One region of the Lysinibacillus sp. FSL P4-0201 genome, then DNA from elsewhere that is predicted to be linked to it. Evidence: riboswitches for the same ligand, from Rfam matches in the RefSeq annotation. Region 1 holds a riboswitch; the other holds the start of a gene.
What was found. A riboswitch is a leader RNA that binds a small molecule or an ion and turns the genes downstream of it on or off. The one in region 1 is predicted to bind FMN.
Positions count from the first base shown of each region.

Region 2: it holds a riboswitch for FMN, as region 1 does, so the genes downstream of both, MKY76_RS06410 (ECF transporter S component) here and ribE (riboflavin synthase) in region 1, are expected to answer to the same signal.

Region 1 covers NZ_CP151995.1:1,604,191-1,608,412, reverse strand. The annotation lists gene MKY76_RS07865 (spore germination protein) at 1-423, opposite strand, end outside; gene ribE (6,7-dimethyl-8-ribityllumazine synthase) at 562-1,044, opposite strand; partial or broken gene ribB (3,4-dihydroxy-2-butanone-4-phosphate synthase) at 1,063-1,689, opposite strand; gene ribE (riboflavin synthase) at 1,714-2,352, opposite strand; FMN riboswitch at 2,552-2,677, opposite strand; FMN riboswitch at 2,794-2,919, opposite strand; gene MKY76_RS07845 (YibE/F family protein) at 3,140-4,222, shown strand, end outside.
Region 2 covers NZ_CP151995.1:1,334,556-1,338,777, reverse strand. The annotation lists gene MKY76_RS06415 (sodium-dependent transporter) at 1-994, opposite strand, end outside; gene MKY76_RS06410 (ECF transporter S component) at 1,214-1,801, opposite strand; FMN riboswitch at 2,019-2,204, opposite strand; gene MKY76_RS06405 (hypothetical protein) at 2,349-3,635, opposite strand; gene sigX (RNA polymerase sigma factor SigX) at 3,632-4,186, opposite strand.

The DNA.
Region 1 (4,222 bases):
AATAAAAACATCTTCAATAAAGTCATCTCTAGGTCCCTTTACTACTAGTTCTAATGTTGTTTCCCCAGGCTCTCGATTGGGTCTTTTTGAAATATCACTAGAATAAAGTAATTGATTTTCTTCAAAATACAGTAAAACATGGCCTTTATAGACCCTAGTTATCGCATCCTCTTTCGATAAAATCTTTTGTAAATAGGGAATGTGTAAATGCTGTTCAATTTCTTCCTCTAGCATGTCCTCAGTGACATTGCATAACAAAGATTGAACACGTTGAACAACCACAGTTTGAAGTATTTGCTCATTGACCATTGCATCACAAGTTATCAAATGTACTGTATATTGCTGAAAATTATATTGTTGGAAAATCACATCAGCAGAGCGTTGAAATAGTGATTTCAACATTTTCAAATTAATTTGTTCCATTGATGAAATACTTCTCATCTCCTACTGAGCCAGCTCAAGATTAGTACATTTATGAAAACAATCACCTTCAATAAATACACTTAAGCATATTTTTCCCATGGTTGTTCAAAATATTCAAAGAAACAAATGTTGTGAAGACTATTCAAATTGTCCTGATCCAATCATTTTCTTTAGATTTGCCATCTCAATTGCAGACATTGCCGCATCATAGCCTTTATTACCAGATTTTGTTCCTGCACGTTCAATTGCCTGTTCAATATTTTCAGTAGTAACAATTCCAAAAATAACAGGTACATTCGTTGACAATGACACATTGGCAATGCCTTTTGCTGATTCATTACAAACATAGTCATAGTGTGTTGTAGAGCCACGAATAACAGTACCTAAACCAATAATAGCATCATATTTCTTTGTTTCTGCCAGTTGTTTTGCTATAAAAGGAACTTCAAAAGCCCCTGGCACCCATGCAACATCAATAGATGCAGAATCAACCCCATGACGAGTTAAACCATCCATTGCCCCATCCAATAATTTGCTAGTAATAAACTCATTAAAACGACCCACTACTACTGCAATTTTCAAATCCGTTCCAATTAATTGTGCTTCAAATGTTTGACCCATTGTTCCTTCTCCTTTTTACATAGAAATTTTAGTTTTATTAGTGGATAATTGTTTACGATAAGCAACCAATGCTTCTATCGAGATCATTTTTAAGCCATGATGTGCAGCGTAATTTGTTAGTTCTTCAAACCGAAGCATATGCCCATCATCACCCATAATTTCGCAAATAACACCTGCAGGTACGCTATGACAAAGCTTCGCTAGGTCAATAGTGGCCTCCGTGTGCCCTCTCCGTTCCAGCACGCCTTGCTCTTTCGCAATCAACGGAAAAATATGGCCTGGTCGACGAAAATCAGTTGGCTTAGCTTGCTTTTCTATCATTCTTTGTATCGTTAGCGCACGCTCAAAGGCGCTAATCCCTGTCGTTGTTTCTACATGATCGATACTTACCGTAAATGCGGTTTGATGGTTATCTGTATTGTGCTGAACCATTGGATATAAATCTAGCTTTTGTGCAAGCTGCTGCGAAATCGGCGTACAAATTAAACCTCTACCATTGGTTGCCATAAAGTTGATTGTTGCTGGTGTGATGAATTCAGCGAGTGCCAGAAGATCTCCTTCATTTTCTCGATCCTCATCATCAACCACCACAATCATATTGCCCTGCCTTAAATCCTCTATGGCTTCTTCAATTGAATGTAGCACGATGATCAACTCCTATTCTGTGATTTAAAAACCATGTTGTGCTAAATAATCTCTTGTAATAGCTGGCGTTGTTTGCCCCTTTTTTAATTGCCCTATAATGTATTTTCCAACTAAATCGGTTTCGATATTAACGATTGCTCCAACCCTCTTCATACCTAAAACGGTTTCTTTGTAAGTATGAGGAATAAGTGAAATTGTGACACTATTGGCTTCAACATGAAAAAGGGTTAAGCTTGTGCCATCAATTGTTATGGAACCCTTTGGAATACAAAAGTTGGTTAGCTCCTCTGACATTTCGATATCAATATAAACGGCGTTTGCTACTGGACGTTTTCGCAAAATTTTGCCGACTCCATCAACATGACCAGCAACAAAATGGCCACCAAATCGTCCATTAGCAGGCATGGCACGCTCCAAATTAACAGAATCGCCTATTGCCAGCTGCTGTAGATTTGTTGCTTTGACTGTTTCAGGCATAACATCCATCGTAAGCTGCTGTTGTGTGAAATTTGTCACTGTTAAACAAACTCCATTGACCGCTATACTGTCACCAAGCTTGACATCCTCCGTTATCTTAGCTGATTGAACCGTAATTTCCATACTGTCCCGATCGCTTTGCACGGCTTTTATGATACCAATATCCTCTACAAGTCCTGTAAACATTCCATCACCTACTCTACTTTATTAGCACTTCTATCCTTTACTTTTAAAGTTGATCCACCTGTTTTTGTGCCTTATCCTTCTCCCTTCTCTCGTTAGCAATAAAAAATAAAAACCCCTTTACATCAAAGGGGTTTTGGGAGTATAAGACATCAACAAATAAGCCTATTTGAAAACAATTTTTTCATAGACCGTCATCTCATTCGTTCTTCTCCCATCCAGACTATCACTGTCGGTTTTGGATTTGCACCAAATCAGCTTGCGCTCACGGACTTTGAATTGCTTCATCACCGCCGATTGGGAATTTCACCCTACCCCGAAGAACATCTTCTATTCGATTGTAGCTAAATAAAAAAACTTCCCACAAGATGATTGGGAAGTTTTGTAATAAATGCATAGTCAAATAAACCTTCTAAATTAGTATCAATTTAAAAAGTTCGCATTTTTACCCTTCTCCCATCCAGACTGTAACTGTCGGTTTTGGATTTGCACCAAATCAGCTTGCGCTCACGGACTTTGAATTGCTTCATCACCGCCGATCGGGAATTTCACCCTACCCCGAAGAATATTTTTATTTAGCTAGTCTTACGATAACACTATTTTATTATATTATCCATCCTTCTTTTTAAATTTTTTTCGAAGCATAAATTTTAAACAGCTCTGACTCGACTTGAAAAATGTAAAAGATATTATTAAAATGATGACATTTAACCTGTTTATGGAACTTCTTAATCAAAAAAACGTTCCTTTACAAGTGACTATTCAGTCTAGCAGTTTGGAGGTCATTTACTTGACATTTTTTAAAAATATACCTTTTAAACAAGCTATTTTCTATGCCCTATTAGCACTCTGTTGTGGGGTTTCGATCGTTTTCGTACATCATAACGAACAATTTTATGATCGACCGATAGCGGAAATAACGCAAGTGGATGTAACAGCATCAGAACCCATGACAGATATGTATGAAAATGAGGATTTTTTGTTTACACAGGAGATTATGGCCATTATCAAAAATGGTCAGCATAAGGGGCAATCCATTCATTTGACGAATGACTATTCTTCGTCTGGTGCTTTTGATCAAGAATACCATGTAGGCAATGAAATCTTTGTCACGCTAGATGATCGCAAAACACAATCTGTTTTAACAGGAACCATTCTCGATTTAAAACGAGATCAAACCATGGTAATGATTGCATGGATTTTTATTTTTGCCCTACTTATTGTAGGTAAAAGACAAGGCTTATTTTCTATCATTAGTTTGAGTGTCAATGCTGTGATTTTATCATTCGCATTAGATCTTTATGTGAAGCATGGGGGCGTAAGCCTGTTATTAGTCAGCGGCATTTGCGCCCTGCTATTTACGATTATTTCGCTACTACTTATTAGTGGATTGCATACAAAAACATATGTAGCCATCGTGTCCACACTTTTAGGCACTGTTATAGCGCTTATCATAAGCTCTATTGTAATGTGGTTGACAGGTGAAAATGGTCTTCGTTATGAAGAAATGCAATTTTTAACACGTCCCTATCGTACCGTCTTTATGGCAGGTTTATTTATTGGCTCACTTGGGGCAGTAATGGATGTTTCTATTACAATGGCTTCCTCGATTTTTGCTTTATACGAGCAAGATCCTACAATCTCTGTCAAGGCTCTGAAATCTTCGGGACATGAAATCGGTAAAGATATTATGGGTACCATTACAAGTATCTTATTCTTTGCCTACCTTTGCGGCTCCATACCTATGATTATTCTCTATTTAAAAAATTCTTCCACATTAGGGCTTACATTGTCCTTAAATCTTTCTTTAGAATTAGCCCGTGCCTTAGCAGGGGGTATTGGTGTTGTCCTTACGATTCCTATCAGTCAGTAT
Region 2 (4,222 bases), 270 kb from region 1:
TAAATGCCGCTACGATAATCTCATATAAACTAAATGATGACGTTAATGTAGCAAATAAAAATAGCAATAAAAACATGGCTAAAAACACTTCACCAAATGGCATTTGACTAAATGCTGTTGGTAGCACCATAAATAGCAAGCCTGGACCCGCTGCTGGCTCTAAATCAAAGGCGAACACAACAGGGAAAATCGCTAAACCTGCTAAAAATGAAACAAGCACAGTTAACAGCACTACAGAACCCGCTGAATTCGGAAGACTGACATCTTTTTTTAGATAAGAGCTATATGTAACTAGACAAGAAAAGCCTACTGCTAACCCAAAGAACGATTGCCCTAGGGCTTCTAATAATGCCTTACCCGTAATATTCGAGAAATCAGGCCATAAGAAGAATTTTACCCCTTCCATTGCCCCATCTAATGTAACTGCACGCACAACAAGGACAATGAACATTATGAAAAGTAACGGCATCATCCATTTATTGGCCTTTTCAATCCCATTTTGTACACCTAATGAAATCACAAGTACGTTGGCTAATGTAAACAACACTAGACCAACTAGCGTAATCCAAGGCGTGCCTATAATTTTTCCAAATAATTCAGTTGGATCTACTGCTGGATCAATTACCGCGCCAGCTACACCTAGCCCGCTATAAATAAAGATCCAACCTCCAACTACGCTATAAAAAGTTAATAATAAAAAACAGCCTAGCACGCCCATTCGACCAATCCAAGCCCAGCCTGGCTTAGTTGGAGCAATTTTTTTATACGCTGTTACAGCCTCGGATTGTGTACCACGTCCTAAAACATACTCGGACAATAACATCGGTAGTCCTATTAACAAGGTAAATAATACAAAGATAAGGAAAAATGCTCCTCCACCACTTTGTCCTGTTACATAGGGAAGTTTCCAAATTGCCCCTAGTCCGATCGCCGCACCAGCTGATGCTAAAATAAAACCTAATTTACTAGACCATTGTCCTTTTTTTCCACTCATCTCTTCAAACTCCTCAAACATTCTAAACTCTTCTCTATTTTACATGAAAATATAGCTTTCGACTAGGTTATAATTATAAAGTACTAGTTAGCTTTTTTACCCCATTACTTTTTTCTATATTTATCCGTTAGTTTTGCCTTTCTATTCTTCACACTTTTCCCTATCCATCATTCCTTCCAACAAAAAACCTCAGGTATGTTCACCCGAGGTTAGTAAAAATTATTTTGTTATATAGATAGAACGCTGGCGGTCGATCCACTTGCGCATAGTTGTAAATAAAAACGCCATAATAGCCGTTAATAAAATACCTTTCACAATGTTAAATGGTAAAATCCCAGCGATAATCATTTTATAAAGTGAGTCACCTACAACAGGTTCCATTCCTAAGAAGTATGTGTACATCGGTAAAAATACTGCGTAGTTTAAAATACTCATCCCTACTGCCATTACGACTGTTCCTGTCGCTAAACCTCCAACAAGACCAGCAATTGTTTTAAAGCGATTAAAAATAAGGCTTACAGGCAAAATAAATAAAATACCTGTTGCAAAGTTGGCAATATGACCTACTGGTACACCTGTTGGCGTTCCAGAGAAAATCCAATCCAATACATTTTTAAATAATTCTACTAAAATACCAGCTACAGGCCCCATTGTGATGGCTGCTATTAATGCAGGCATATCACTAAAGTCGACTTCCAAGAATGCTGGGAATGGTGGAATTGGGAAATTAAAAAGCATTAATAAAAACGAAATACTGCTCAGCATGCCAATCGTAATAAACGATTGAAGTTTAACATTTTTCTTCATAGAAAACTCTCTCCTCTTTGCTGATTCAATCTCGCAAGAAGAAAGGTGACGATCTTTCAATTGTTAGCACGAAAAAACCCTTATGCATAAAGAGCACAAGGGAGAAAGGCATGACGAATAGGCGTCAATTTAAACTATTTTTGAGCACTGTTTAAAAAGCCATACAAAAAAAGCGCTCGGTCATAGTTTATTTCATAACAATGAATGACGATCGTACCTCCATCTTCTCCCATCCAGACTTTAACTGTCGGCCTCGGAATCACACCAAGTCAGCCATGCAAATAAATTTGCACAGGTCGCGGGCTGAAGAGCGAAGCATAAACCATTCGAGTTAATGGAAACATTAACGGTTCACCACTCTATTACCGCCGGTCGGGATTTTCACCCTGCCCCGAAGATGAATCATATTATTTTATACTACAACCTTACTATAATTAATTATTAAGAAAAAGTAAATAGTTCTGCTTAAAAAATTCCGATTAGATTTGTAAGTATTGTAAAAATGGAGCATTCCATGTTACAGGAATGCTCCATTTTTTGATTTTGACTAAGGCATATATTGTTTATTTGGCCCCACAGGCTTTGGCAAATACGTTTTTAAATCGAATCCTTCCCAGCTTTCTTGGACCACATTATCCAAGCGTAATTGTTGGTCAAAGCTAGCAGCAGTTAACATCATAGCTTCAATTAATTGGGTAGCGCGAATTGGCTCCATCGATGCTAAATCTAAGGGAATATCGAATGTTACGACTACACCTTCGGCTTCCTCTTTCACGGTATATGTTACGTTTTCAGGAACGACTGTTACATAAACATCATCATTTTTGTTTTTCATTAGTGTAAGCGCCTCTGTAACATTAGCAAATGTTTGACGGAAATCTGGTGACAGGTATTCTGCCCCACTACCATCTTGGTATAAATAATAATTAAAATGCTTGGCGTTTGTTAATGACATAGCTTGACTTGGCTCACCCTCCTGAGAAAACTCATAAGGTGTGCCATCTTCATTTTGAATCTCAACTTCCGTATATTCAGAATCCGAGAAGGTATCCTCTAAAGTCCCTTTGTACTCATTAACGGTAGCTGATGCAACATCATAGTCATTGTCCTTTGGTAATACGTGGACAAGCTTGTCTTCCTTCTCCTTCAGTTCACCTTTAAAAGGATGATAATCCGTAAACCCTTTGGCTTCTTCATCTATTTGAGGAGCATATTTTTCATACATCTGTAGGGTAGAAGGCTTTTCTGTTCCAAAATCAGTTGCTACACGCTCATTTGGTATCACATATGTCATTGGAACACTTTCTGCATCGCGTCCTGCCAAACCAATACGGAAAACGACAGCATCTTTCACATCTTCCTCATAGACAGACGACCGTAAAGATAACATACGCTCATGCTCCGATACAATACTGGATTGAAGTGCCTCATCCTGGGTAGCTGCCTCTTTAGCAGAACGATCTTCCTGTAACGTAGAGTAATTAGCCGTTTCTGGCGTACTAGCTAGATCTTTTTGGCTAGCGTCATTATTCATGAACATGAAGCCAACGAGTACCGTTATCGCGAAAACTGCTGCTACACTCGTAAAAATCGGCATTTTTCGGAACTTAAATCGTGATGGTCGTTCATCTTGAATCAAAGATTTACTTGCTTGTTGTGCTTCTTCATTCTCTATAGGTTGTTGTATCGCTTCTTGTAGGTGACTATTATCCTGCAAGCGAGCATCTGCCATTAACCGATTTAATATTTCTTCTTTTGAACGGCGGTCAGAAAGCTTAGGGGCATTGTTCAAGACATGTTCAAGCTGTTCATCATCAAATGGCTTATGTGTCATTGCCGTTTCGCCTCCTGTTCTCTAATCGGCTGTAGCTGTTGCCTTAAAAATTTAATGGCTCGATGCTGGGTCGTTTTTACCTTAGCTTCTGTCCAATCTAGTATTTGCGCTGTTTCTGCAATCGATAAATCTTGAAAATAGCGCATAATAATGACCATTTTTTGGTCGCCTGTACAGTTTTCAAGTGCTGATTCTACCTGCATAAATTCATCACTGGCCTGTAGCATATCTTCCGGTGATGGCGTGGTTGAATGGAGCTGTTCCGTTTCCCAGTCAAAGAAATCATGTGAATGCTTTTGACGTACAGCTTGCTTTCTAAAATGATCAATTGCTACATTTTTAGCAATAGCAAATAGCCAAGTTTTCTCACTACTATTGCCTGCAAATTGATCGTATGAGCGCAACACTCGTACATAAACTTCATGTGCTAAATCTTCGGCAAGTGTACGGTTTTTTACTAAATATATTAAAAACTGAAACACGTCTTGGTGATATGCATCGTATAGTCGATGGAACACGGAGTCATTCAAAGCACTCCACCCCCGTTCTATAATATTTGTCGTCTTACATTCATAGAAGTTACAGCC